DNA from 3 places in the Janibacter alkaliphilus genome. Region 3 is predicted to be linked to each of the others. Evidence: riboswitches for the same ligand, from Rfam matches in the RefSeq annotation. Region 3 holds a riboswitch; each other region holds the start of a gene.
The links. A riboswitch is a leader RNA that binds a small molecule or an ion and turns the genes downstream of it on or off. The one in region 3 is predicted to bind S-adenosylmethionine.
Positions count from the first base shown of each region.

Region 1: linked by a shared signal. The riboswitch ahead of BJY28_RS10920 (bifunctional o-acetylhomoserine/o-acetylserine sulfhydrylase) and the one ahead of BJY28_RS14955 (aminotransferase class V-fold PLP-dependent enzyme) in region 3 are both predicted to bind S-adenosylmethionine.
Region 2: linked by a shared signal. The riboswitch ahead of metX (homoserine O-acetyltransferase MetX) and the one ahead of BJY28_RS14955 (aminotransferase class V-fold PLP-dependent enzyme) in region 3 are both predicted to bind S-adenosylmethionine.

Region 1 is NZ_JACBZX010000001.1:2,263,288-2,272,732, reverse strand. It holds gene BJY28_RS10950 (phosphatase PAP2 family protein) at 1-292, shown strand, start outside; gene BJY28_RS10945 (hypothetical protein) at 1,457-1,744, opposite strand; gene BJY28_RS10940 (class I SAM-dependent methyltransferase) at 1,816-2,502, shown strand; gene BJY28_RS10935 (prenyltransferase) at 2,495-3,535, opposite strand; gene BJY28_RS10930 (methyltransferase domain-containing protein) at 3,532-4,245, opposite strand; gene BJY28_RS10925 (glycosyltransferase) at 4,260-5,579, opposite strand; gene BJY28_RS10920 (bifunctional o-acetylhomoserine/o-acetylserine sulfhydrylase) at 5,685-7,007, opposite strand; SAM riboswitch class IV at 7,066-7,184, opposite strand; gene BJY28_RS10915 (nitroreductase/quinone reductase family protein) at 7,288-7,710, shown strand; gene BJY28_RS10910 (hypothetical protein) at 7,676-8,089, opposite strand; gene BJY28_RS10905 (hypothetical protein) at 8,082-8,444, opposite strand; gene BJY28_RS10900 (carboxyl transferase domain-containing protein) at 8,487-9,445, shown strand, end outside.
Region 2 is NZ_JACBZX010000001.1:2,281,235-2,290,679, forward strand. It holds gene BJY28_RS10975 (DNA polymerase) at 1-1,194, opposite strand, end outside; gene BJY28_RS10980 (EcsC family protein) at 1,335-2,153, shown strand; gene BJY28_RS10985 (YkvA family protein) at 2,223-2,573, shown strand; gene BJY28_RS10990 (DUF4192 domain-containing protein) at 2,689-3,825, shown strand; SAM riboswitch class IV at 3,898-4,007, shown strand; gene metX (homoserine O-acetyltransferase MetX) at 4,023-5,141, shown strand; gene BJY28_RS11000 (universal stress protein) at 5,253-5,654, shown strand; gene BJY28_RS11005 (RNA polymerase sigma factor) at 5,819-7,555, shown strand; gene BJY28_RS11010 (hypothetical protein) at 7,846-8,160, shown strand; gene BJY28_RS11015 (transglutaminaseTgpA domain-containing protein) at 8,307-9,445, opposite strand, start outside.
Region 3 is NZ_JACBZX010000001.1:3,155,251-3,164,695, reverse strand. It holds gene BJY28_RS14985 (hypothetical protein) at 1-338, opposite strand, end outside; gene BJY28_RS14980 (SatD family protein) at 335-1,024, opposite strand; gene BJY28_RS14975 (dihydrofolate reductase) at 1,072-1,569, opposite strand; gene BJY28_RS14970 (thymidylate synthase) at 1,579-2,391, opposite strand; gene dapA (4-hydroxy-tetrahydrodipicolinate synthase) at 2,462-3,361, shown strand; gene BJY28_RS14960 (ribonuclease J) at 3,358-5,046, shown strand; gene BJY28_RS14955 (aminotransferase class V-fold PLP-dependent enzyme) at 5,133-6,527, opposite strand; SAM riboswitch class IV at 6,571-6,686, opposite strand; gene BJY28_RS14950 (prepilin peptidase) at 7,088-7,732, opposite strand; gene BJY28_RS14945 (FtsK/SpoIIIE family DNA translocase) at 8,013-9,445, shown strand, end outside.

The sequences.
Region 1 (9,445 bases), 890 kb from region 3:
CGGGGTGCGTCCCGGTGGCGGCTGGGCCGGCTTCCTCGATGCCGCGGTGGTGCTGGCCGTGCTCGGTGCGGTCGCGGTGCTGGCGGTGGCCACCTTCGCGCACCTGTCGGCACCGATGGCGATCAGCGAGGTCGGTCGCGACCTCCTTCCGGAGCCCGGTCCGCCCGCGGAGCCTCCTCGCGCGCCGGCGTCCCCGCCGGGTCCGGGTGGGCCGGCTCCCCCACCGCCACCGGGCGCGCCGGGTGCCCCAGTGCGTCCGGGCGCTGCGGCGCAGGTGCCTGGGGACGGGTGACGGGCGCGCCCCGGGCGGCCATCCGGGCGCGTTCCTCGGTGACGTCGCTGGAGCGACCGGAGAGCCGGCGGTCCACGGCGTCGACCCGGTTCCACTGGCTGGTCGTCGAGGCACCGCCGGCGGTGGTCGCCCGGGCGACGGCGTAGCTGCGCGAGGCCGCCTCGGCGACCTTGTTGGTGCCGACGACGGAGGCCCAGCTCATGACGGAGTCCTCGACCGGCCCGGCGATGGCGCGCTGCTTGGTCTTCTTGCGGGCCCGTCGGCCGAGGGCGCGGCCGGCGTCGGCCAGCGAGCTCTGCGCCAGCGGGTTGTCCTTGACCGTCGGGGTGGTGCCGAAGTCCATCGCCCCGGACCCGCGCGGGCGCCGGCGGGTCGAGGCGGTGCGGCCCGTGTTCAGCCAGGGCACCTTGCTGATCGCCTTGACCGGGGCGCTCAGCGGTTTCGTCGCGAGCGCGGCCACCTGCCAGCCGTAGTCGGAGCCCAGGTCGCCCCAGTCGCCCTCGTCGTAGGCGATCTTGCGACCGACGTCGCCGGGCGCCCCGATGATCGGGACGCTCATCACGTCGGTGACGATGTTCTCCCGGGCCCCGTCCCCGGTGCGGCTGGACCACTCCAGGGTGTCGTAGATCCACGAGTCGTCGCCGACCTCGGCGATCGCGTCCAGCTCGCGGCCCACGTCGCGGTCGCGGCGCTGGATGTCCTCGACGAGCGTCGCGAAGCCGCGCGCCGTCTCCTGCAGGCGCTCGGCGAGCTCGTCGCGCTCACGGACCAGCTCCGCGCGCTCCGGGCTGCCGAGGTCGCTGGCGTGCACCCGCGAGCGTGCCCGCTCGTAGCTGATGGTCAGGTCGGTGTGGGTGTCCTCCCGCTCGCGCAGGTCGTCCAGGTCGGTGCGCAGCCGGTCGGCGTACGGCACGATGACCTCGGCGCTCTCCCGGTAGCGCTCGGCCACCGTCTCGAGGAAGGCGGGCACCCGACCGAGCTGGTCCTGGAAGGCCGAGCCGGCCGGAGAGTCCCACACGGCGTGCACCGCCAGGTCGTAGAGGCAGCGGCGCACGGTCATCAGGTTCTCGGCGACCAGCGACAGCTCGTCGGCCTGGGCGAGCAGCGCGTCCGGGTCGCCGGCGTAGACCCCCTGGGGGTCGCAGGCCATCGGATCGGCGCCGCTCATGGGCGCAGGGTGTCCCGGTTCAGCGCCTCCACGTCGAGGTAGGCGCCGCTGGCGCTGCGGGAGCGGTCGCGCAGCCGGAGCATCTCGCTGCCCACCGAGATCCGCTGCTCCTCGAAGTCCCCGAGCACCCGCCGGTAGGCCTCGCCGCCGGCGTCGAGGAAGCCGTAGTCGGGGAAGGGCGCGGCAGCGGCGCGCACCGCCCGCGACTGCATGTAGTCCTGGGCGTGGGCGATCTGGTCCCCCAGCGCCGCGATGTCCTGGGCACTGATCCGCAGCCGTGTCATGGCGCTCACGCTAGCCAGACCGGCGCCGACCGCCGCCGAGTTCTCCACAGGCCCTCGCCTACGGTGGCCGGGTGAGCGCCCCCTTCTCCGACGACGTCTCCCGCCTGCTCGACCTGGCCCGCGACCAGGCGGGCTTCATGCCCGACGACGAGGGGATGCTGCTCTTCGAGACCGCCGCCGCGGCGCTGACCGCCGGGCCGGTGCTGGAGATCGGCACCTGGCAGGGCAAGACCGCGACCTACCTCGGGGCCGCGGCGCGGCTGGCCCGGGAGCGGGTGCCGGGCAGCGACCCGGTGGTCTTCACCCTCGACCACCACCGCGGCTCGGAGGAGAACCAGCCCGGCTGGGAGTACCACGACCCGAGCCTCGTCGACCCGGCCGCGGGGCGGATCGACACCCTCCCCTTCTTCCGGACGGCGATGACCCGGGCCGGCCTGGAGGAGGAGGTGGTCGCCGTGATCGGCCGGGCGCCGACCGTGGCCCGGCACTGGCGCACGCCGCTGGCGCTGCTCTTCGTCGACGGCGGGCACACCGACGAGCACGTCACCAACGACTACGAGGGCTTCGGCCGGTGGGTGGTGCCCGGCGGGGTGATGGTCCTGCACGACGTCTTCGCCGATCCCGAGGACGGCGGCCAGGCCCCGTGGCGCTGCTACCGGCGGGCGCTGGCCGGCGGGGACTGGGAGCAGGTCGGTGAGCGGGGCTCGATTCGGGTGCTGCGCCGGGTCGGCGGCACGGCCGGGGACCCGGTCAGCTGAGCGGGCTCCCGCTGTCCCGGAAGATCCCCGAGCCCGGGGTGACCCGGTCGATGGCGTCCACGGCCAGCACCACCGCGGCGGCGGTCCACGTGGAGCGCTCGATCGGCCAGCGGGTGGCGTCGGCGTAGACCAGCCCGGTGTGATAGCTGGCGTCCCGCTCGCGCAGGTGCTGCACGGCGCTGACCAGGCGGCGGGCCTCGTCGGTGCGTCCGAGCGCGTCCAGGGCGAGCGCCAGCTCGCAGGTCTCGGCGCCGGTCACCCACGGGCGGTCGTCGACGCAGCGGGCGCCGAGGCCGGGCACGACGAAGTCCTCCCAGCGGGCGTCGATCCGGCGCTCCCCCGCCGGCCCGCGCAGCGCGCCGGTGAGCACCGGGTAGTACCAGTCCATGCTCCAGCGGCGCTTGGCCGCCAGCCCCTCCCCGGAGCGGACCGCCGCCCCGGCCCGGTCCCGGGCGACGACCCAGCGGTCGGCGTCCTGGTCCAGCAGGTGGGCCAGCCGGATCCCGCAGTCGAGGGCGTGCCAGATCGAGCTGGTCCCGGCCAGCAGCCCGGTGTCGAAGGCGGCGCCGCGGGCATCCACCGCCCAGGCGAAGCCGCCGCCGGGCAGCTGCTGGGCGACCACGGTGTCCAGGGCGGCGGTGACCACCGGCAGCATCGCCCCCGCCGCGGCCCGGTCCCCGGTCACCAGCCAGTGGTGCCAGACGCCGACCGCGACATAGGCGCAGTGGTTGGTGTCGTAGCCGTCGTCGGTGACCTGCGCGCCGACGGTCTCGATCGGCCAGGTGCCGTCAGGCCGCTGGGCCGCGGCCATCCAGGCGAAGGCGGCGTCGGCCGCCTCCCGGTGGCCGGTCGCGGTGAGCGCCATGGCGCACTCCACGTGGTCCCACACGTCGGTGTGCCGTCCCGGCTCCCACGGGATCGACCCGTCCGGCTGCTGCACCCCGGCGAGGTAGCCGCCGGTCGCCACCAGCTGCGGCCAGCTGGGGTAGCCCTGCCCGCGGCCCGGGTAGTCGGCCTCGGCCGGCAGGCTCACGCCGGCTTGCGCAGGTAGACGACGAAGGACTTGCCGATGAGCGGGTCGAGCAGCCGCTCCGCGACCCGGGTCAGCGCCGGGCGGGACATCATGTCCCACACCAGCAGCCGGTGGTAGGCGCGCACCAGCGGGTGGTCCTCGCGATCCACCCCGACGGCGCACTTCAGCCACCAGTACGGCGCGTGCAGGGCGTGCGCGTGCGCGGTGCCCAGCGCCTCCAGACCGGCCGCCTCCAGCCGGGCGACGAGCCGGTCGCCGCGGAAGATGCGCACGTGCCCGCCCTCGTTGGCGTGGTACTCCTCGGACAGCGCCCAGCACACCTTCTCCGGGCCCCACCGGGGCACGGTGACGGCGATCGTCCCACCGGGGCGCAGCACCCGGACCAGCTCGCTGATCGCCGGCTGGGCGTCGGGGATGTGCTCGAGCACCTCGGAGGCGACGACCCGGTCGAACTCCCCGTCGGCGAAGGGCATCCGCAGCGCGTCCCCGTGCACGGTGCGGGCGCTGGCCCCCTCGGGCGCCTCACCCTCGACGGCCATCGCCTCCAGCATCCCGCCGACCTGGGCCAGCTCGTCCTGGTCCAGGTCGAAGGCGGTGACCCTGGCCCCGCGCCGGTACATCTCGAAGGAGTGACGGCCGGCGCCGCAGCCCATGTCCAGGGCGCTCTCGCCAGGGGCGAGGCCGAGGCGCGCGAAGTCGACGGTGAGCACGGGTGCAGGTCTCCTCAGGAACGGGGCAGGACAGGGTCGCTGCCAGGGGTCGGGCGGGGTGCCGGGTCGTCCTCGGCTCCGCGCGGGCGGGCGTCGGCGCCGCGGGAGCGGGCGTAGGCGTCCGCGGCCCGCTGGTAGGCGGCGGCGGTGGCCCGGGCGACGACCTCCCAGGAGTAGCCGGTGCTGGCCCGCTCCCGGCCGGCGGCGCCCATCCGCTCCCGCCGCTGCGGGTCGTCCAGCAGGCTGCCGAGGGCGTCGGCGAGCGCCGCGGGGTCGCCGGGCGGGACGACGTCGGCGCACTCCCCGGGCGGGCCGACGACCTCCGGCAGCGCGCCGGCGTCGGAGACGACCAGCGGGGTGCCGCAGGACATCGCCTCCAGGGTGGGCAGCGAGAAGCCCTCGTACCGGGAGGGGACGCAGCAGATCTCGGCCGAGGCCATCGTCTCGGCGAGCTCGGTGGTGCTCAGCCCGGAGCGGAAGCTCACGACGTCGGTGAGCCCGAGGGAGGCGACCAGCCGCTCGGTGGCTCCGCCCGGGATCGGCCGGGTGACCAGCACGAGCTCGACCGGGCGCTGCTCGCGCAGCCAGGCCACGGCGTGCAGCAGGGTGTCGATCCCCTTCAGCGGGGTGTCGGCGCTGGCGGTGGCGACGATCCGGCCGGGCACCCGGGCACCGGTCGGCGCGAAGACCTCGGGCTGGACCCCGAGCGGCACGACGGTGATCCGGGCCGGGTCGACGCCGAAGTCGCGGGCGATGTCCAGCGCGGAGGAGGTGGAGACGGTCAGCACGTGGTGCAGCCGGCGGGCGACCGCCTGCTGCATCCGCACGAAGCCGTACCAGCGGCGCAGGGTGACCCGGCGCCACGGGGAGGGTGCGGCGGCCAGGTCGACCCGGCGGTCCATCGAGATCGGGTGGTGGATGGTCGTCACCAGCGGCACCCGCCGCTGCAGCGCGAGCAGCCCCCAGCCCAGGGACTGGTTGTCGTGGACGACGTCGAAGTCGGCGGCCAGCCGCTCGACCTGCCGGGCCATCCGCAGGGTGAAGGTCAGCGGCTCGGGGAAGGCCGCGGTGAGCATGGCCAGGTACTCGAGCACGTCGATCCGGTCCCGGAACTCCGAGGGCCGCGGGGTGCGGAAGGGGTCCGGCTCGCGGTACAGGTCGAGGCTGGGCACCTTCACCAGGGCGACCCCGTCGTCGAGCTCGGGGTACGGCTGGCCGGAGAAGACGGTGACCTCGTGACCGAGCCGGACCAGTGCCCGGGAGAGGTGACGCACGTAGATCCCCTGCCCGCCGCCGTGCGGCTTGGACCGGTAGGAGAGCAGGGCGACGCGCACCGGAACACCTTACGTGGCGCGCCGCCCCGCTCCCTTCGGTGCACCACGAGGCGCTGGTCTCACTCCGCGCTCCTCCGTGGCGCTGCCGCCGCGACCGCCGCCGGGTCAGCCGGCGGCCGCGGCGAAGCCCTGCTCGAGGTCGGCGAGGATGTCGTCGATGTGCTCGATGCCCACGGCCAGGCGCACCAGGCCCGGGGTGACCCCGGCTGCGTAACGACCCTCGTCGGCGCCCTGGCTGTGCGTGGTCGACCACGGGTGGATGGCCAGCGAGCGCACGTCGCCGATGTTGGCGACGTGGCTGTGCAGGCTCAGCCCCTCGACGAAGCGTCGCCCGGCCTCCTCGCCGCCGTCGATCTCGAAGGAGAGCACGGCGCCGGCCCCCTTCGGCGTGTACTTCTGGGCGAGGTCGTGGAAGGGGTCGTCCGGCAGCGAGGCCCAGCGCACCGAGGTCACCTGGGCGTGCCCGTGCAGGTGCTCGGCGACGGCGCGGGCGTTCTCCAGGTGCCGCTCGACCCGCAGGCTGAGCGTCTCCAAGCCCTGGGCGACGAGGAAGGCGTTGAACGGCGAGGCCGCCGAGCCGAGGTCGCGCAGCAGCTGCACCCGGGCCTTGAGGATGAAGGCGAGGTTCGCGCCCAGCGGCGAGCCGACGCCGAGGTCGGGGCCGTAGCGCAGCCCGTGGTAGCTCTCGTCCGGCTGGTTGTAGGCGGGGAAGCGCTCCGGGTCGGCGGCGAAGTCGAAGGTGCCGGCGTCGACGAGCGCGCCGGCGATGGCCGTGCCGTGCCCGCCGAGGTACTTCGTCGCCGAGTGCACGACGACGTCGGCGCCGTGCTCGATCGGGCGCAGCACGTAGGGGGTGGCCACGGTGTTGTCGACGACCAGCGGGATCCCGGCGGTGTGCGCGACCTCGGCCAGCCCGGCGATGTCGAGGATCTCCGAGCGCGGGTTGCTGATGCTCTCTCCGAAGAGCAGCTTGGTGCTCGGCCGGATCGCGTCCCGCCACTGTTGCAGGTCGCGGCTGTCCTCGACGAAGGTGACCTCGATGCCGTAGCGGGTGAGGGTGGAGCCGAGCAGGTTGTAGGTGCCCCCGTAGAGCGCCGGCGAGGCGACGACGTGGTCGCCGGCCTCGGCGATGTTGAGGATGGCGAAGGTGGTCGCTGCCTGCCCGGAGGCCAGCAGCAGCCCGCCGACACCGCCCTCGAGGGAGGCGATCCGCTGCTCCACGGCGTCCGTCGTCGGGTTGGTGATCCGGGTGTAGATCGGGCCGAGCTCACTCAGCGCGAACCGGTTCGCGGCCTGCTCGGTGCTCTCGAACTGGTAGCTCGTCGTCTGGTAGATCGGTAGCGCCCGGGCCCCGGTGGTCGGGTCGGGCTGCTGGCCGGCGTGCACCTGACGGGTCTCGAAGGCCCAGCTGGCGGGATCGGTGGACATGGGTGCTCCTCGTGCTCGGTGAGCGACGTGGTCCTGGGCGCCGGGCGCCTGCGGGACGTGCTCGCGCTTGACCGTCGGCGGGATTGCCGGCCGGTCCAGGTCGTCTCCCGGGGCACCCCACCGCGGGTGGAGGGTTGCCGGCCAGCGAGCCGGGGCTTCGCGCTGGCGCTCAAGACCTGGGCTCAACCTAGACGCGCTCCCCCGCCGCTGACAACCCTCCCGGCCGTGGCCCGGGCCACCCCCGATTGACGGGGGTCGGTGCCGGGGCGAGGCTGGGTCCATGAGCACCCACAAGTTCTCCTGGGCCCACGACCAGGCCGCCCAGATCCTCGAGGCCGGCGACACCGCGGTGGTCGACATCATGGACCGCTCGGTGGTGCTGCTGCACACCATCGGCGCGCGCTCGGGGCAGGTGCGCCACGTCCCGCTGATGCGGGTCGAGCACGACGGCGCCTACGCCGCCGTCGGCAGCGCTGGCGGCCAGGAGAAGGACCCGCACTGGGTGCACAACCTGCGCGCCAACCCGCAGATCGAGCTCCTGGACGGCCGGGAGAGCCTGCAGGTGACGGTGCGCGAGCTGGCCCCGGGGCCGGAGCGGGACGCCTGGTGGGAGCGCTGCGTGGCCGCCTTCCCGCCCTACGCGGAGTACCAGGAGCGGGCCGAGCGGCTCATCCCGCTCTTCCTGCTCGAGCCTGCCGGCTGAGCCACCACAGCCCGACGAAGGGCAGCACCAGCGGCAGGTAGCCGTAGCCCGAGCCGAAGTGCGACCACACCGTCTGGTCCGGGAAGAGCTCCGGCGCCGCGTACGACAGCGTGCCCACGACGAGGACCCCGACCGCCTCGACGCTCACCGTGACCGCGGCCAGCCGGCTCATCCCCTTGCCCAGGGCGATCGTCGCCAGCAGGTAGAGCACCGCGGCGACCGCGGAGAGGACGTAGGCCAGCGGGGCCCGCTCGAAGTACTCGACGATCTGCAGGATCGAGCGGCCGGTGGCCGCCAGCGCCAGCACCCCGTAGGCGGCGACGACGAGCACCCACGGCCCGTGCCCGGCGCGCTCGGGCGCGGGCCGCCGCTCAGGCACCGGTCCACCAGATCTGCAGGATGCGGTAGGCCATCACCGCGACGGTGAGCGCCCCGGCGATGACCACCCCCATGGTCCACCGGGTCTTCTCCTTCAGCGCGAGGAAGACGACCGCCGGCGGCACCACCGGCAGGGTGAGGGCGTAGGCCAGCATCGTCGCTCCCTCCGAGGAGTCCCCGACGTCCCGGTGCACCAGCACCACGACGACCGCGAGCGCGAGCAGCAGCAGCTCGACCACCGCGGTGACCAGCAGCAGGGCGTCGTCGACGATCCGGTCGATGACGAGGTAGATCGCGGCGAGCGCCGCGAGCACGACCACCGACGCGATGACGATCGTGGTCAAGGGCACAAGCACGGCGCCAGGGTACCCAGCGCGCCGGCTGGCACGATGCGGGCCATGCCACGACGCCCCGGTGCCCACGAGCTCGTCGACCAGGTCGTCGACGAGGCCAGCTTCGTCTCCTGGGACGAGCCGATCTCCCGGGACGGGCTGGACGAGGGCTACCGGCAGGCCCTGGACGCCGCCGCGGCGCGGGCCGGCACCGACGAGTCGGTGATCACCGGCCGGGCCCGGATCGAGGGGCACGACGTCGCCCTGGTCGTCGGCGAGTTCGCCTTCCTCGGTGGGTCGATCGGCCGGGCCGCCGCCGGGCGGATCGTCGCCGCCGTGCGCCGGGCGACCGCCGAGCGGCTGCCGCTGGTCGCGGCCACCGCCAGCGGCGGCACCCGGATGCAGGAGGGCACGCCCGCCTTCGTCACGATGGTGGACATCTCCGCGGCGGTGGTGGCGCACAAGGCCGCCGGGCTGCCCTACCTGGTCTACCTGCGGCACCCGACCACCGGCGGGGTCTTCGCCTCGTGGGGGTCGCTGGGGCACATGACGATCGCCGAGCCGGGCGCCCTGGTCGGCTTCCTCGGCCCCGTGGTCTACGAGACGCTGCACGGCGAGCCCTTCCCGGCCGGGGTGCAGGTCTCGGAGAACCTCGTGGCCAACGGGATCATCGACGCGGCTGTGCCGACCGAGGAGCTGGCACCGGTCGCCGCGCGGGCGCTGCGCCTGCTCTCCACCCGCAGCACGCCGGCACCCGACGTGGTCGCGCCGGTCGAGGCCGCGCCCCCGGCGGGTGTGGCCCTGGGCGGGTACGCCAGCCACCCCGAGCCCTCCGACGAGGAGATCGCGCGGGTGTGGGCCTCGGTGACCACCACCCGCCGGGCGGACCGGCCCGGGGTGCGCGAGCTGCTGCGGCACGCCGCCGACGACGTGATCCCGCTCAACGGCACCGGGCACGGCGAGTCCGACCAGGGCGTCATGCTGGCGCTGGCCTCCTTCGGCGGGCGGCCCTGCGTGCTGGCCGG
Region 2 (9,445 bases), 870 kb from region 3:
CACCGCCCGCTCCACGCCCAGCCGCTCGGCGACCGGGGCGTAGAGGTCGGGCTCGCGGGTGGCCGCGGCCAGGGCGCCGTCGCTGGCGACCGCCGCCAGCACCCGCGGCTCGATCTGGCCGAGGTCGGCCCGCACCAGCACGTGACCGGGCGCGGCCGCCACCGCCGGACGCAGCTCGGCGGGCAGGTTGTGCAGCCCGGCCTGGGCGGTCATCCGGCCGGCCGCCCCGTCGGCCGCGCTCCACGCGCCGCGCAACCGGTCGTCGGCGCCGACGTGCTCGCGCCGCCAGCGCCACCCGTAGGTGGTGGCCACCCGCTCGGCCTTGCGCCAGGCGAGGATCGCCGGCACCACCGGATGGGCCTCGCGGTGCGCCTCGAGCACCCACTTGCGGGTGCTGCTCACCTCCACCCCGGCCAGCGAGAGCAGCCGACGGACCCCGGCCGGGTTGCGCAGATCGATCCGCCCGGCACCGGGCACCGCCGCCAGCACCGGCGCGTCGCGGGCCTGCCGCGCGGACAGCTCGTCCTCCACCGACCGCGGCTCCGGTCCGGCCGCTGCGGTGAGCAGCCGGTCCAGCGCAGGCCGGTCGATCGGCAGCCCGGTGCGCTCCAGCTCGACGCACAGCACCGCGGCCGCCGACTCCGAGCAGGCCGTCAGCAGCGCCCGCCGGCCGCGCTCGGCGACCTGGGCGTGCTGCCACCGAGCGACCTGCAGGCCGGCCCGGGCCAGGGCCGCGCACCTCTCGTCGGTGTCCGCCCAGGCGAGGACGGACGGACGCAGGTGGCCGTCCGGGAGAACCAGCAGGTCCGCGTCCGGCTCCTCGGCGAGCAGGTCGAAGAGATCGCCGCTCGGGGCGACCGGCAGACCGGCCGTGTCGAGGTCGTGCGCCGCGGCCCAGACCCGGCCGGGCTCGGCCGCCGAGCCACCGTGCAGCAGCCGGTGCACCTCGGCGAGGTCCCAGGTGCGATCGAGCGCCGCCGTCGGTGCCGGCCCGTCGAGCAGCGCGGAGACCGAGCGCGCCGTCCACACCACCCAGCGGCCGCCGCGCCCCGCACCGGCGAGATGGCCGGCCACGTCCTCCCGCGCGGCCAGGAGCCCTCCCTCGGCGTCGACGAGCGCGGCCGCACCGTCCCGGCCGAGCACCAGCGCGCCGCCGAAGGTCACCGGCGGCGAGAGGCGCTGGCTCGTCGTCACGCCAGCGGACGCTACCGGGCGACGGTGACAGCGGCGCTGACCTGGTGCGTCACCACCCCCGGGAGGCCGAGCCGCATGGCAGGATGCCAGCGCAGCGGCGCACCGCGCCGCCACCAGACGGTGATGACGAAGGAGATGCTGTGGGTTTCATCAGCTCGATGCTGGGCCGCGACGACGAGCCGACCGGCGAGCCGGAGCCGCGCCGCAGCGCCCTGGAGCAGGCCGACGACCCCGAGCAGCAGAAGGGGCTCAACGGCGCCGCGATCAAGCTGGTCCGACAGCTGCTCGACACCGGCATCGACGGCCGTGGCCCCTTCGACCCCGCAGCCACCGTGGCCGACGCCGCGCTCGCCAAGCACTCCGGCGACGTCGAGAAGGCGGTCGACGAGGTGCTGCGCGACCACCTGCGGCTGGCCGCCGCCAACGGCTTCGTCACCAACCTCGGCGGGTTCGTCACCCTGCCCGTGGCGCTGCCGGCCAACGTGCTCGGCTTCTACGTGCTGGCCACCCGGATGGCCGCCTCGGTGGCCGCGCTGCGCGGCCACGACCTCGCCGACGACCGGATCCGCACCGCGATCCTGCTCAGCCTCGTCGGCGCCGACGCCCAGGAGGTCCTGGCCCGGGCCGGCATGGTCGCCCCGACCGGGCGGATGACGCACCTGGCCACGCAGCGGCTCCCCGGTCCCGCGCTGATGGTGATCAACAAGGGGGTCGGCTTCCGGCTGCTCGCCAGCGCCGGCCGCTCCACCTTCGCCCGCTTCGGGCGGGCCATCCCGGTGGTCGGCGGAGCCGTCGGCGCCGGTCTCGACACCTGGCTGATGAAGCAGCTCGCCGACCACGTCCGCGAGGAGTTCCCCGCGGCCGGGGAGCAGGTCGGGGCCCTCGCCCCGACTGACCGCGAGGCGCCCGGCATCGAGGGGTCCGCCGCCGGCCCGGAGCAGCCGGGGGAACACCCCTGACCTCGGGCACGTTGACCAGGGCGAGAACCTGACGGCGCCCGGGACGCGCCCAGACCTGCAGGAGGACCCATGGCCGCTCGTCGCCGTGCCCGTGCCGCCGCCACCTTCGCCCACGCCGTCGGCGAGGCGTCCGCGCCGGGCTCGCCGAGCCTGTGGCGCCGGCTGCGGGCCGTGCCGCGCCTGGTGCGCGCAGTGCGCTCGGGGGAGTACACCGGGGTGTCCTCGGCCCGGCTGATGCTGCTGCTCGCCGGGGTGGGCTACGTGGTCTCCCCGATCGACGTCGTGCCCGAGGGGCTGCTGCTCGTGCTCGGTCTGGCCGACGACGCCCTCGTCCTCGGCTGGGTCGCGCTGACCCTGGTGCAGGAGACCGAGGCCTTCCTCGCCTGGGAGCAGGCGGTGCCCTCGCACGTCGTGCGCTGAGGCGCCCTCGGTCGCCGAGCTCGCGTCGTGCACAGGCGACAGCGCGCTCCGACGCTCGTCCACAGCGGGACGGCACGCGCTGGCGCCCCGGCCGGGCCTGCTCGACGGTGGCTGCATGACCGCCATCGTTCGCGCCCGTACCCCCGCCGACCTGCTCGTGCTGCTGCCCTACCAGCTCGGCTACCACCCGCTGCGCTCCGTCGTGGTCGTCATGCTGCACGGCCGTCGGCTCGGCCTCGTGCAGCGCCTCGACCTCACCCGCGGCGAGGAGATCAGCCGGGCCGCCGCCGACGTCCTGCTCGACGTCGCCGAGCGGGAGCGGCCGGACTCGGTCGTCGTGGCCGGCTTCGAGGACCACGAGGGGGACTCCGACGACCTGCGCGCCGCGGTCGTGGGCGAGGCCCGACGACGCGGCGTCCGGGTCGCCGAGCACCTCGTCGTCCGCGACGGCCGGTGGTACGCCCCCGACTGCGACGAGGCCTGCTGCCCGACCGGTGGCGAGCCGCTGCCCGCCCCCGACGGGGTCCCGGGGGTGGCCGAGTACGTCCGTCGCGGGATCGCCCCGCTGCCCAGCCGCGACCACGTGCTCGAGAGCCTGGTCCCGATCCAGGAGGCGGAGTCCGCCGCAGCCACCGCCGCGGCCCTGGCCCGACGCCACGACCAGCCGGGCTGGCCGTCGACGGTCAGCACCACCCGGGTCTGGCGGACGATCCTCGACCTCGATCCGGCCGCGAGGCCGGTGACCGCGCTGCCGCCGGAGGCGGTGGCCGTCGCGCTGGCCTCGCTGCGCCAGATCGGCTGGCGGGACGCGCTGCTCGGCGTGCTCTGCCCCGGCGCGGTCCCCACCGAGGCCCTGGAGCAGGACGCGGTGTCTCGCGCCAGGGAGGCAGCCGCCGCCTGCCCGTGGGTCCAGGCCGAGCCGTCGCCGCCGGCGAGCGACCAGCCCGCCGACCGGGGGACGGGCCAGCCCGCCGACCGTGCGGCGGGCGACGACCTCGCCATGGTGCTGCGGCACCGGCTGGCCGACCTGCTCCGGCTGACCCCGGAGGCCGAGAGCGCGCCCCTGCTCACGGTGCTGGCGCACGTCGCCTGGTGGCAGGGAGACGGCACGGTGGCCGGTGCCTGCCTCGACGAGGCCCTCGCCGTGGAGCCGGAGCACCGGCTGGCCGGGCTCATGCTGCGGCTGCTGCAGCACGGGCTGCGACCACCGGGCTGGTCGAGCGGGTCGACCGGTCCCGACGAGGGCGGGTGAGCCTCGCGGGTCGGCCGGGAGCGGCTCGCCCACGCTCGTGCTGCCCGGGCGCACCCGCTACAGTGGCGGGCAGGTCATGAGTTCCAGCGACAAGCCCCGGCTGGCTGGACGGCAACCCTCCTCGCGATGGGGTGCCCCGGGTGATGACCGGGCCGTATCGCAGCGGTACGGCAAGGCGAGCCCGAGGGAGACCTCCCATGAGCATCACCCACCAGCCACCGGCCACCGGCGCCGCCTGCTGGCGTGACGGCGACGACCCCGGCGACCGGCTCTTCGCCCACCTGGGGGAGCTGACGCTGGAGTCCGGGGTGCGGCTGCCCGAGGTGACCCTGGCCTACGAGACCTGGGGCCGGCTCTCGCCCTCCGGCGACAACGCGGTGCTCGTCGAGCACGCCCTCACCGGGGACAGCCACGTCGCCGGCGGCGTCGGTCCTGGCCACCCGACGCCGGGATGGTGGACCGACCTCGTCGGCCCCGGGCTGCCGCTGGACACCGACCGCTGGTTCGTCGTCGCCCCGAACGTCCTCGGCGGGTGCCAGGGCAGCACCGGACCCAGCTCGCCGGCGCCGGACGGCCGACCGTGGGGCAGCCGCTTCCCGCAGGTGACCGTCCGTGACCAGGTCGCCGCCGAGGCCCGCCTCGCCGAGCAGCTCGGCCTGCGACGGTGGCGCGCCGTGCTCGGCGGATCGATGGGCGGGATGCGCTCGCTGGAGTGGGTCACCAGCCACCCCGACCGGGTCCAGGCCGCTCTCGTGCTGGCCAGCACGGGGTACGCCAGCGCCGAGCAGATCGGCTGGTCGCAGGCGCAGATCCTGGCGATCCGCAACGATCCCGACTTCGCCGACGGCGACTACTACGGCACCGGTCGGTCCCCGGAGGCCGGGCTGGCGATCGCCCGCCAGATCGCGCACGTGACCTACCGCAGCGAGCTGGAGCTGCACGAGCGCTTCGGGCGGGACGAGCAGCCCGGGGGAGCGGGGCGGCGGTTCGCCGTGGAGAGCTACCTGGACCACCACGGCGCCAAGCTCGCGGCCCGCTTCGACGCCAACTCCTACATCGCGCTCTCCGAGGCGATGAACTCCCACGACGTCGGCCGCGGGCGCGGCGGGCTGCAGGCCGCGCTGGCCCCCTTCGCCGGCCGTCTGGTCGTCGCGCCGATCGACTCCGACCGGCTCTACCCGCCGCGGCTGTCCGAGGAGATCGTCGCGGCCAGCCCGAGCGCCGAGCTGCGTCCGGTGCGCTCGCTGGTCGGGCACGACGCCTTCCTCACCGAGAGCGACCAGGTGGGTCGGATCATCCGCGACCTCCTGGGGTGAGCGCCTCGCCACGGGCAGGTGCGGACGCGGCTGCCGGGAGCAGCCGCGCAGGCTTGCGCCGGGTGTAGCGTCAGGCCTGCAACGACTGCCGCGGGAGCGAGGAGAGATCAGATGACCGTCGTGGTGGGCTACGTCTCGACCAACGAGGGCCGGGCGGCCCTGGACCGCGCGCTCGAGGAGTGCCGGCTGCGCGGTGACAACCTCGTCGTCATCCACTCCGACCGCGGCGGCCCCTCGCTGTCCCGCGAGTCGGCGCAGAAGAGCGACAGCCAGCTCGAGGAGCTGCGCGGCGAGCTCGCCGGCAGCGGCGTCGAGGTGGACGTGCGCGGCCTCGTCCGCGGCAACGAGCCGGCCGAAGACCTCATCGCGGTGGCCGAGGAGGTCGGCGCCGAGCTGATCGTCATCGGTCTGCGCCGCCGTACCCCGGTGGGCAAGCTCATCCTCGGCTCCAACGCGCAGCGGGTGCTGCTGGACGCGCCGTGCGCCGTCCTGGCGGTCAAGGCGACCGCCTGACCTGCAGCGACGCCCCTGTCACGGGGAGCGGGCATAACGCGTCGCGGTCCGTCGTTTTATAATGGTGTCCGAGCACTTCCGGACATCAGATCCGGGGACCGGGACGCAGGGGTCGGGGAGGCCCGACGCGGCCGGTTCACATCATCCGTGACGAAAGGTTGTCGGTGTCCGCTGCCCCCACGCGTCCGAACCAGGAGCAGGGCGCACTGCCCCGCGAGTTCAGCCATCCGGCCCTGCAGCAGCTGGTCCGGCAGGGCCGGACGACCGGGTCCATCACCGGCGACCAGCTGCAGTCCGCATTCACCGAGGCCGGCGTGACGCCGTCCCGCGGCAAGGCCGTCCTCCGCGCGCTGGACGACCAGGGAATCGAGGTACAGGTGACACCGACCAAGCGTTCCACCACCAAGAAGGCGTCCGCGAAGAAGACGCCCGCCAAGAAGGCGCCGGCCACGAAGAAGGCCGCCAGCTCCGGCACCAGGGCGTCGGCGACGAAGAAGTCTGCGACCGCCCCGGCCGAGGAGGAGACCAGCACCGGCAGCGCCCCGGCGAAGAAGACCGCCAAGGCCGCCACGACGAAGAAGGCGGCCGCCTCGGCCACCGCGAAGAAGGCCACGGCGAAGAAGACCACGGCGAAGAAGGCGGCCGCCAAGAAGGCGGCCGCGAAGGCCACCTCGGGTGCTGCGGAGGCCGGCGCGGACAGCGACGAGGTCACCGAGACCGAGGACGTCGACGGGGAGCCCACCGACGAGGACGTCAGCGCCGAGGCGGAGACGCCCGACACCGACGGTGACGCCGAGGCCAGCACCGACACCGACAGCGAGGACGACTCCGGGGACGGCGAGACCACCGACGCCGGGGCCGAGGTCGCCAAGACCGAAGAGGCCGTCGCGGCCGGAGGTCCGACCCGGGCCGCGCCCGAGGAGGCCGGTGGCTTCACCCTCTCCAACGACGATGACGAGGACGCCCCCGCCCAGCAGGTCGTCACCGCCGGTGCCACCGCGGACCCGGTCAAGGACTACCTCAAGCAGATCGGCAAGGTCGCCCTGCTCAACGCCGAGCAGGAGGTCGAGCTCGCCAAGCGGATCGAGGCCGGCCTCTTCGCCGAGGAGAAGCTCGCCGGCGACGACAAGATCGACATGAAGCTCAAGCGTGAGCTGTGGTGGATCTCCCAGGACGGCAAGAACGCCAAGAACCACCTGCTCGAGGCCAACCTGCGCCTCGTGGTGTCGCTGGCCAAGCGGTACACCGGTCGCGGGATGCTCTTCCTCGACCTCATCCAGGAGGGCAACCTCGGCCTGATCCGCGCGGTCGAGAAGTTCGACTACACCAAGGGCTACAAGTTCTCCACGTACGCCACCTGGTGGATCCGGCAGGCGATCACCCGGGCGATGGCCGACCAGGCCCGCACCATCCGCATCCCGGTGCACATGGTCGAGGTCATCAACAAGCTGGCCCGCGTGCAGCGCCAGATGCTCCAGGACCTGGGCCGCGAGCCCACCCCGGAGGAGCTGGCCAAGGAGCTCGACATGACCCCGGAGAAGGTCGTCGAGGTGCAGAAGTACGGCCGCGAGCCGATCTCCCTGCACACCCCGCTGGGTGAGGACGGCGACTCCGAGTTCGGCGACCTCATCGAGGACTCCGAGGCGGTCGTGCCCTCCGACGCGGTCAGCTTCACGCTGCTGCAGGAGCAGCTGCACTCGGTGCTGGACACCCTCTCCGAGCGCGAGGCCGGCGTCGTCTCGATGCGCTTCGGGCTGACCGACGGCCAGCCGAAGACGCTGGACGAGATCGGCAAGGTCTACGGGGTCACCCGTGAGCGGATCCGGCAGATCGAGTCCAAGACGATGAGCAAGCTGCGCCACCCCAGCCGCAGCCAGGTGCTGCGCGACTACCTCGACTGAGCGGCGTCGCCGACGACGACGGGGGCCGACCAGGAGATCCTGGGTCGGCCCCTTCGTCATGTCCGGTGGGTGGATCGCTCGGTGCGGCGCGGTGGAGGTATCCCGCCGGTGGAGGTATCTCGTCGAGCCGGGGCGCGTGGTATCACCTCCACCCGGCGGAAGGCGCGGAACTCGGGTGCCGCCGGCTATTCCACGGCTACGGTGGCGCCATGCGAGCACTGGCGGCGTGCCTTCCGATCCTGGTCCTGCTCATGTCGGCGTGCAGCGGGGAGCCCGAACCAGCTCCCACCGTGACCTCGACGTCGACCGCCACCACCACGGCGCCCCCCACGACCACGACCCGCACTGCCACGGAGACCGCGACCGAGACGGAGACCGCGACCGCGACCGAGACGGCCACGGTCACCGCGACCGTGACCGCGAGCGCCGCAGCCGAACCCTCGGCACCCACCGGCGAGGGGGAGGTGGTCCTGGACGCGGAGGGCAATCCGTGGGAGATCCCGCAGACCGACGAAGGTCTGGAGGGTTGGTGCAGCGACCAGTCCATCCCCCAAGAGGTCAAGAACATGCCGTGCTTCGGCTCCGCCACTCCACCGACGTACTGACCCACGACCCTTCGCCATGTCCGGTGGGTGGATGATCCAGTCGGCGTGGGTGGAGGTATCTCGTCGCGCTGGGGCGCGTTGGTTCACCTCCACCGGGCTGCTTCACCTCCACCCGTTCACCTCCACCCGAGAAGGGGGAGGGCGGGTCAGCGCCCGGCGAAGGGGAGCCGGTCGGTGAGCCGGCGCCAGCCGTCGCTCCAGGCGCGACGACCCTCGACCGGCCACAGCAGCGCCCGGGCTCGTCGCCCGGTGGTACGGGAGCGCCGGGCCCGCCCGAGGATCGCGTCGACGTCGTCGCCGATATCCGGCAGGACCGCCGGGTCCGGCGCGTAGCGGGCGCGTTCCAGGGTGGTCACGACCCGGTCGACCTGGTCCGTCGCGGCCGGATCGCCCGGCACCCGCCGCTGCACCCACGCCCCGGTCTGACGCGGGGTCGCTCCGTCCGGGGGCGACATGCCCAGATCGCCGAGCCGGACGACCAGCCCCTGCCACTCCTGCTCCACCCGGGCCGCGTCGTCCTCCGGGCGCCGACGCCGCACGAGGATCGCGGTGACCGGCAGCACCGCCAGCGCGAGCACCAGCCCGAGCAGCAGCACCAGCGGCCACCGCCACCACGGCGCCGTGTCGTCGGTCGGGGCTCCGTCGGTCGCCCCGGCCGCGATGTCCTCCTGCGCCGACGGGGCCGCCGAGCTGCTGGCGCTGGTGCTCGTGCTGCTGGTCTCCTCGCTGCTCCCAGAGCTCCCGTCCGCCTCGTCCACCCCCGGCAGCGAGTAGCCCGGCGTGGAGGCGGCGTCGGAGCCGGGGGTCGGCTCGAAGCGCACCCAGCCCACCCCGTCGAACCACAGCTCCGGCCAGGCGTGGGCGTCGGAGGCGCGGACGATCCGCTCGTCCCCTTCGCTCGTGCCCGGCAGGAAGCCGACCCCGACCCGGGCCGGGATCCCGCGGGCGCGCGCCATCAGGGCCATCGTCGTCGCGAACTGCTGGCAGTAGCCGGTCCGGGTGCGCAGGAAGTGCAGCACCGCGTCCTCGCCGTCCTCGGCCGGCTCGAGCTCGAGGTTGTAGGTGTACGCGCTGCTGCGCAGGTGGGCCTGGATCTGCCGGGCGGCCTGCAGTGGCCCGGCGCCCTCGGAGACGACCTGCCCGGTCAGCTCCCGGACCGCCTGCTGCGAGGCCGGGTCGAGGGCCAGCAGGTCCGCCCCGGACCGCGGTCCGGCACCCTCGAGGCTCGGCGGGAAGTCCTCCTCGGTCGGCTCGATCTCCTGGGTGACCGCGGTGTACTCATCGG
Region 3 (9,445 bases):
AGCACCAGGCCGAGGCCCAGGGCAGCGAGCGGCAGCACGTAGCCCACGGACCCGGGTACCCGCGGGCCGACGTCGCCGACCAGGGCGGCGCGGCTGAGCAGCATCCAGCTGACGAGCGAGACGACGGCCAGGAGGGTCAGGGCGATACCGCCGACGACGGCGAGCAGACCGGCGGCCGCGGCGAGCGCGAGGACCGTCACGACCCCGACGACGGTGGCGACCAGCCAGCCGCGGCGGCCCTGGCCGTCGCTGCCCGGCGGGCTGTCCGGGGCGGCCAGCGCGGCGCGCACCAGGTCGGCCAGGCCGACCCCGACGAGCAGCACGGCGAGGACGCTCATGCGCCTGGCTCCGTCGACCGCCCGGGCGCGGTGGTGCCGTCCGTGCCGGCGCCCACGCTCGCCAGCGAGGCGATCACCTGCATCAGCACCCCGACCTCGCCCCGGTAGCGCTGCGAGACCGCGGAGGGCGAGATGCCCTGCTCGGCGGCGATGTCGGACTGGGTACGGCCTGCCATGAGTCCCTCGAGGATCTGTCGGGAGCGGTCGTCGAGCGAGCCTGCCAGGTAGTCCCGACAGCGCAGGGCGGCGTCGACCGCGGCCGGGTCGGGGGCGTCGTCGGCGCGGCTGCGGTAGGCGGTGCGCAGGCCGGTCCACGCCTGCTGTCGCTGCTCCTGCGCCACCGCGGTGATCGCCTCGCGGGCGTCCCACCAGCCCGGCCCGTCCTGGATCTCGTCGTCGAGGGCGGTCACCGGGCCCCAGCCCAGGCCGAAGCGCATGTCGACCTCCGGGGCGAGCGCGGCGCGCAGCCGCCAGGTGGCCTGCAGGGCCGCCCCGAGGGTGGCGTAGGTCGCCTGCAGCTCGTCTCCCACGGTGACCCGGGGCGGCTCCAGCACCCCGTCGTCCGCCGCGACCTCGGCGAGGGCTGCGGTCAGGCGCCGGTGCAGCGCGGCCCGGTCGGGGCTGCGGCGCGATCCCACGACGTCCCCGATGAGCGTCGCGACAGCGACGGCCTTCATCTCGCTCATGTGAAGAGCATATCTTCATTTCGCCCAGATGAAGCCTGTGGCTTGTGTCAGCCCGTGCCGGCGCGCCGCCGCTCCACCCAGGCGAAGCCGTCGCGCTGCTCGCGGTGCACCTCGGGCCAGACCGCCTCGTCGAGCTCCGGGTAGGTCACCGAGCCGGCGGGTGCCAGGTCCACCTCGGTGAGCAGCAGCCGGTCGGCCCGCTCCAGGGTCTGCCGGTAGATCTCGCCGCCACCGACGACGAAGACCTCGTCGCCCCCTTCACCGTCGGCGGCCAGCGCCAGCGCTTCGTCTACGCTGCGTGTCACCCGCACCTGCTCCCCGGCCGGGGCGAGCGAGGGGTCGCGGCTGAGGACGATCGAGCGGCGTCCGGGCAGCGCGCCCATCGAGTCGAAGGTGCGCCGGCCCATGATCATCGGGTGGCCCATGGTCTGGCGCTTGAACCAGCGCAGGTCCTCGGGCAGGTGCCAGGGCATGCCGGTTCCGTCGCCGATGACCCGGTTGCGGCCGAGGGCGGCGATGTGGGTGATCCGCGGTCCGGCTGGCATGCCCGCTCCTCAGACCGCGATCGGGGCCTTGATGCCCGGCTCGGCGACGTAGCCGACGAGCCGGAAGTCCTCCAGCTCGTAGGCGTCGATGCTGGGCCGGGGGGCGATCTCCATGGTCGGCAGCGGGTGCGGCTGCCGGGTGAGCTGCAGGTCGGCCTGCTCGAGGTGGTTGAGGTAGAGGTGCGCGTCCCCGAGGGTGTGCACGAGGTCGCCGACCTCGAGGTCGGTCTGCTGGGCGACGAGCATCGTCAGCAGCGCGTAGGAGGCGATGTTGAAGGGGACGCCGAGGAAGATGTCGGCGCTGCGCTGGTAGAGCTGGCAGGACAGCCGGCCCCGCTCCTGCCCCGGTGCGGGCGGGGCGACGTAGAACTGGAAGAGGCTGTGGCACGGCGGCAGCGCCATCTGGTCCACCTCGGCCACGTTCCACGCCGAGACGATGTGCCGTCGGCTGTCCGGGTTCGTCCGGATGGACTCGATGACCTTGGCGATCTGGTCGACGTGCCGCCCGTCGGGGGTGGGCCAGCTGCGCCACTGGTGCCCATAGACCGGGCCCAGCTCGCCGTCCTCGTCGGCCCACTCGTCCCAGATGGAGATGCCGCGCTCCTGCAGCCAGCGCACGTTGGTGTCGCCGCGCAGGAACCACAGCAGCTCGCCGATGATCGAGCGCAGGTGCAGCTTCTTCGTCGTCAGCACCGGGAAGCCCTCGGTGAGGTCGAAGCGCATCTGGTGACCGAAGACGCTGCGGGTGCCGGTGCCGGTGCGGTCCGACTTCTCCACCCCGTGGTCTCGGACGTGCTCGAGCAGCTCGAGGTACTGACGCATGCGGCGAATCTACCCGGCCGCGCCGCGGTGCCTGGTCAGCGGCCTCAGGGTCAGGCGATACGCTCCGGGCATGCCTGACACCACCCCCTTCGGTCGCGTCGCGACAGCGATGGTGACCCCGATGACCCCCGACGGTGCCGTCGACGAAGGGGGCGTGCGCGCGGTCGCTCGCCACCTCGTCGAGACCGGTCACGACGGCATCGTCGTCAACGGCACCACCGGCGAGTCGGCCACCCTGACCGAGGACGAGAGCATCGAGGCGGTGCGCCTGGTCGTCGACGAGGTCGGTGACCAGGTCGCCGTCGTCGCCGGCGTCGGCTCGAACGACACCCGGCACAGCGTCGAGATGGCTCGCCGCTCCGCCGACGTCGGGGCGCGCTCGCTGCTGCTCGTCACGCCCTACTACAACAAGCCCACCCAGGCCGGGGTGATCGCGCACTGCACCGCGGTCGCCGACGCCACCGACCTGCCGGTGATGCTCTACGACATCCCCGGCCGCACCGCCATCCCCTTCACCACCGAGACCCTCGTCGCGCTGGACGCGCACCCGCGGATCCAGGCGGTCAAGGACGCCAAGGGCGATCTCGCCGCGACGTCCGAGGTGCTCGCCCGCACCGACCACCTGATCTACTCCGGCGAGGACGCCCTCACCCTGCCGCTGCTGGCGATCGGCGCGGTCGGCATGGTCTCGGTCACCGGCCATGTGGCCGGCCGGGAGCACGTCGAGCTGCTCGCCGCCACCGAGCGCGGCGACCTGGCCACCGCCCGCCAGATCCACACCCGCCTGCTGCCGCTGGTCCAGGCGATGATGACCACCTCGCAGGGAGCGATCATGGCCAAGGCCGCGCTCGTCGAGCTCGGGGTGATCGACCACGCCACGGTCCGGCTGCCGCTGGTCGAGGGACCACCGGAGCACCTGGAGATCCTTCGGAAGGGGATGGCCGCCTCCGGCCTGGCGGTGACCGCATGAGCCACCCGCACCCCGACCTCGGCACCCCCCGCAAGCTCTCGAAGCACGCCGTCCGCGTCGTCCCGCTCGGCGGGCTCGGCGAGATCGGCCGCAACATGACGGTCATCGAGCAGGGCGGCCAGCTGCTCATCGTCGACTGCGGCGTCCTCTTCCCGGACGACCACCAGCCCGGCGTCGACCTCATCCTCCCCGACTTCTCCTACATCGAGGACCGGCTGGACGACATCCAGGCGGTGATCCTCACCCACGGCCACGAGGACCACATCGGCGCCGTGCCCTACCTGCTGCGGCTCAAGCCGGACCTGCCGCTGGTCGGCTCCCAGCTGACCCTGGCCCTGGTCGAGGCCAAGCTCAAGGAGCACAAGATCACCCCCTACACCCTCGGCGTGGCCGAGGGGCGCCGGGAGGTCTTCGGCAACTTCGACTGCGAGTTCATCGCCGTCAACCACTCGATCCCGGACGCGCTGGCCGTCTTCGTCCGCACCCCGGCCGGCACCCTGCTGCACACCGGCGACTTCAAGATGGACCAGCTGCCGCTGGACCGGCGGATCACCGACCTGCGCGCCTTCGCCCGGGCCGGCGAGGAGGGGGTCGACCTCTTCCTCACCGACTCCACCAACGCCACCGTGCCCGGCTTCACCGCCCCGGAGAAGGACATCTCGCAGGCGATCGACAAGGTCTTCCGCGGGGCCGAGCGGCGGATCATCGCCGCCTGCTTCTCCAGCCATGTGCACCGCGTGCAGCAGGTGCTCGACGCCGCCGAGAAGGCGGGCCGCAAGGTCGCCTTCGTCGGCCGCTCGATGATCCGCAACATGGGCATCGCCTCCGAGCTGGGGCACCTGCACGTGCCCGACGGGGTGCTCGTCGACGTCAAGCAGCTCGACCAGCTGCCTGACGACAAGGTCGTGCTCATCTGCACCGGCAGCCAGGGCGAGCCGATGGCCGCGCTGAACCGGATGGCCAACCGCGATCACCGGATCGACGTCGGGGTCGACGACACGATCATGCTGCTGTCCTCGCCGATCCCCGGCAACGAGGGCTCGGTGTGGCGGGTCATCAACGGGCTGATGCGCCTCGGTGCGCACGTCGTGCACAGCGGCGGGCCGGACCGGGTGCACGTCTCCGGGCACGCCAGCGCCGGCGAGCTGCTCTACATCTACAACGTCGTCCAGCCCAAGAACGTCATGCCGGTGCACGGCGAGTGGCGCCACCTGGTGGCCAACCGCGACCTGGCGATCGCCACCGGGGTGCACCCCGACCACGTGCCGCTGGCCGAGGACGGGGTGGTCGTCGACCTCGTCGACGGGCGGGCCCGGGTGGCCGGCGCGGTGCCCTGCGGCTACGTCTACGTCGACGGCTCCAGCGTCGGCGAGACCGACGAGGACCTGCTCAAGGACCGGCGCATCCTGCGCGACGAGGGCTTCATCTCGGTGATGGTGGTCGTCGACTCCACCACCGGGAAGATCGTCGCCGGCCCGGAGATCACCGCCCGCGGCTTCTCCGAGGGCGAGGAGATCTTCGACCAGGTGCGGCCGAAGATCGTCAAGGCGATCGAGGATGCGGCCGCCAAGGGCACCACCGATCCCCACCAGCTGCAGCAGGTGGTGCGTCGCGCCGTCGGCAGCTGGGTCGGCGGCAAGATCCGTCGCCGGCCGATGATCCTGCCGGTGGTCGTCGAGGCCTGAGCCCCGCGCACCGCTGCGCCCCCGTCACCTCGGTGGCGGGGGCGCAGCGGTGTCGGTGCTGGTGGGGCGGGTCGGGCCCGGGAGGGTCACCAGGGGAGCGGCGCCTCCTCGGCGGCACCGACGCCGACCGGCTGCCAGGTGCCGTCCGCGCCGCGGGCGTACTCCCAGCGCGGGCCCGCGCCGGCGAGCTCGCGGATCGCGGCCACGAGACGGGTGACGTGCTCGGGCCGGTTGCCCAGGCCGAGGCTGACCCGGACGGCGGTCCCGGCACCGGTGCCGTCGACCGGGCCGGCGCAGCCCCCTTCGCTCTGGTCCTGGAGCAGCTCGGTCACCAGCGGGTGCGCGCAGAACTTGCCGTCGCGCACCCCGATGCCGTGCTCCCGGGAGAGGGCGGTGGCGACGAGGTCGGCGGGCAGCCCGTCGAGCGTGAAGGTCACCACCGGCACCCGCGGCTGCGCGGACGAGAAGATGCTGTACGTGCGGACCCCGTCGATCGCCTCCAGGGCGTCGACCAGCCCGTCGAAGAGGTGCGCCTCGTGGGCCTCGATCGCCTCGCGGTGGCGGCGGAAGGTGGCGCAGGCGGCGGCCAGGGCGACCGCGCCGAGGACGTTCGGGCTGCCCCCTTCGTGCCGGGCCGCGCCGGTGCGCCAGGTGGCGCCGCTGGGGCCGACCTCGGCCGTGGCGCCGCCCCCGGGCAGGTAGGGCGGCGCCGCGTCCAGCCAGTCGGCGCGACCGACGAGGACGCCGGTGCCGTAGGGGGCATAGACCTTGTGGCCGGAGAAGGCGAGGTAGTCGGCGCCGAGCGCGGTCAGGTCCACCGCGCGGTGCGGGGCCAGCTGGGCCGCGTCGACGACGATGCGGGCGCCGTGGGCGTGGGCGAGGTCGGCCAGGCGGCGGACCGGCCACAGCTCGCCGGTGACGTTCGAGGCGGCGGTGACGACGACCAGCACGGGCCGGTCGGTCCGCGCCTGCAGCGCTCGCTCGAGCGCGTCGGCGGCGGCGTCCTCGCTGCGCGGGACCGGCAGGCGGGTGGTGCGCCCGGCCGGCCAGGGCAGCAGCGAGGCGTGGTGCTCGGAGTCGAAGACGACGACCTCGGTGCCCTCGGGCAGGGCCCCGGCGAGCAGGGTCATGGCGTCGGTGGTCTGCCGGGTGAAGATCACCTCGTCGCCGGGGCGGGCGCCGACGAAGCGGGCCACCTCCTCGCGGGCCGCCTCGTAGTAGCGGCTGGAGACCTGGGAGGCGTGCCCCTTGCCGCGGTGCACCGAGGCGTAGCTGCGGGTGGCGGTGTCGACGGCCTGCTTGACCGCGGTCAGCGCCGGTGCGGAAGCGCCGTGGTCGAGGTTGGCGTGCTCCACCGTGCGCCCGTCGAGGGTCGCGCAGGGCAGCCCGGCGGCGACGGTGGCCGGGACGGGGGTGCCCGTCACGGCGTGCAGCAGGGGAGCCTCGGTGCGGTGCGGGCGGGTCTGGGTGGCCACTGACATGTGCGTCTCTCCTGGTCCTCACCGGACCCGGGCGGTGACCTCGAGTCCGCGCTTGCCGCGCGACGGTCGACGCACGGCCTGGTCGTCACCCGGAGCACCCCACCGCGGTTGGAGGGTTGCCGGCCAGCGAGCCGGGGCTTTGCGCTGGCGCTCATGACCTGTGCAGGAGAGTAGCAAGGTCTGGGCGGGCCGTCGTGCAGGGTGCGGCGCGTCTTGGCATCCGGGACGCGGGGCAGGGGGCTTGTCGTGGGCGGGTCGTGGGTGGAGGTGATGCGCCGCCCTTCGCTCGGGTGGAGGTGATGGGGCGCGCTCTGGCGCGTGCGGACACCTCCACCGGGGTCGCCCTTCGATCGGGTGGAGGTGATGGGGCGCGCTCTGGCGCGTCGGGATACCTCCACCCGCACGCCCTTCACCCGGGTGGAGGTGATGGGGCGCGCTCTGGCGCGTGGGGATACCTCCACCGGGGTCGCCCTTCACCCGGGTGGAGGTGATGGGGCGCGCTCTGGCGCGTGGGGATACCTCCACCGATGCGAAGGAGAGACGAAGCGAGGGGACCCGGGTCAGCTGACGAGCAGCAGCGTGACCAGGCTGCCGACGAGCAGGTAGGGCCCGAAGGCGAGGTGGGTGCTGCGGTCCGCCCGTCGGGTCGCCACGAGGGCCAGTGCGGCGAGGCCGCCGAGCAGGAACGAGCCGTAGAGGCCGAGGAGCACCGGGGACCAGCCGAACCAGGCCAGCAGCGGGGCCAGGGTGAGCACCAGCTTGGCGTCGCCCATGCCGAGCCCGCGCGACCCGGTGAGCAGGCTGGCCAGGACGAAGAGGCCGCCCAGGACGAGCAGTGCCAGGCCGGCGCGGCGCAGGTCGGGCCACCGGTCGGTCGTGGCCGCCGCCATCGTGAGCAGCGCCCACGTCGTCGGGGCGAGCGGCAGGGTGAGGACGTTCGGCAGACGGTGCACGTCGGCGTCGACGGCGACGAGGGTGGGGCTGACCGCGGCCAGCAGCATCGCCGCCGCAGCGACCCCCCAGGGCTGGTCCGCGGCGGCCACCGCGAGCGCGGCGACGATCAGCGGGGTCGCGGCGAGGACCCAGGTGTGCCGCGGCAGCGGGCCGGTCTCGTCCTCGCGGCGGTACCGGCCGGTGCGCGTCCAGGTGCCGGCGAGCGCGAGGCCGGCGAGGCCCACGGCGACAGCGGTGACGGCGATCAGCACGGTGGCAGCGTAGTCAGCGGCCTCGTGCACGGCGGGTCGGTCGGTCTCGGCTGTGGACGAGGTGACGTTCCGGTGCGGTCGCGGTGCCCCCTTCGCCAGCTCGGCCGGAGGGCCCACGAGAAGGTGCCTCGGCGGCACCCGCACCCGAGAACCTCTCGCTCCCCGGAGAAGCCTTATGAGGTGACCGAGCCTTTATCGGGTTACCCGATAAAGGGGTGACGGGAGGGGTGGTGCGCGTGGGACACGTGTGAAGAGGGTGACGATCGCCTACCCTGCCAGCATGGCCACACCTACCGGCAGCTCCACCCGGTCCCGCGACGGCGCCTCCCGCGGACCCGGGCGGCCGGCGCGCTCGACCTCGACCCGCCCTACCGCGACGACCAGTCGCGCCAAGGGGAGCGGGCGCACCTCGGGGGGCAGCGCAGGCGCGGCCCGCAAGACGTCCGCCAAGACCACCTCTGCCAAGGGCTCGGCCCGCAAGAGCACCGGCAAGGGCACCAGCCGCCCCACGACCTCCCGCACCAGGACGGCGAAGGGCGGCGGCCTCCCGCTGCCGGTCCAGGCCGTGACCGCCACCTGGAACGGGGTGGCCGGCGCCGCTGGCGCCAGCGTCCGCAAGGTGGGCCAGAGCGCCAGCGAGCTCGACCCCGAGCACCGCCGCGACGGTCTGGGGCTGCTGCTCGTGGGCCTCGCCGTCGTCGTCGCCGCCCGCGAGTGGTGGGGTCTGGACGGTCTCGTCGGCGACGTCGTGCACGCCGTCGCCGCCGGCACCTTCGGCCTCGTCGCCTACGCCCTGCCGGTGGTACTCGTCGCCCTCGGCTGGCGGCTGCTGCGCGGCGCCGACCCGGTCGCCAGCGGACGGGTCGGCCTCGGCCTGGGCATGCTCGCCCTCTCCGTCTGTGGCCTCACCCACATCGTCGAGGGCCTGCCCCAGCCGCCCGACGGCGCCAGCGGCATGCGCTCGGCCGGCGGGATCGTCGGCTTCCTCGCCTCCGACCCGCTGGTCACCGGCCTGACCACCTGGCCCGCGGTCATCCTGCTCGTCCTGCTGGGCCTCTTCAGCCTGCTCGTGCTCACCGGCACCCCGCTGCGCGAGGTGCCGGTCCGGGCCGCCTACTTGCGGGCCGCGGTCACCGGCGAGCCCCCGCAGCAGGCCGCGCCGCCGGTCGAGGACGCCCCGCAGCAGGCCGTCCGGCGGGCACGCCGACGCCGCCCCGACGACGACGCCGCCTCCGGCGAGCGGGACGGGGACACCGCCTACGAGCAGGCCGCCGAGGTGGCCCCGGCCGAGCAGCCGCGCCGCAAGAAGGCCCGCCCGGCGAGCACGGCCGTGCCGGAGACCGCCGAGCCCGACCAGGTTCCGGCACCGGTCGCCGACGGCCCCCGGCCCGGCGAGAAGCGCCCCATGCCCAACGCCGTGCAGCCTGCCGCCGGGTCGAAGGGGGAGGACAAGACCACCCTGCAGGCGCCGCCCACCGCGCAGCTGCCGCAGCGCGTCGAGCAGCTCGCGCTGGCCGGCGACGTCACCTACACCCTCCCGGACAGCACCAACCTCAAGCAGGGCGCGCCGCACAAGGAGCGCTCCGCGGCCAACGACCAGGTCGTCGAGTCGCTGACCACCGTCCTCGACGAGTTCGGCATCGACGCCCAGGTCACCGGCTTCCACCGCGGTCCCACGGTCACCCGGTACGTCGTCGAGCTCGGCCCCGGCGT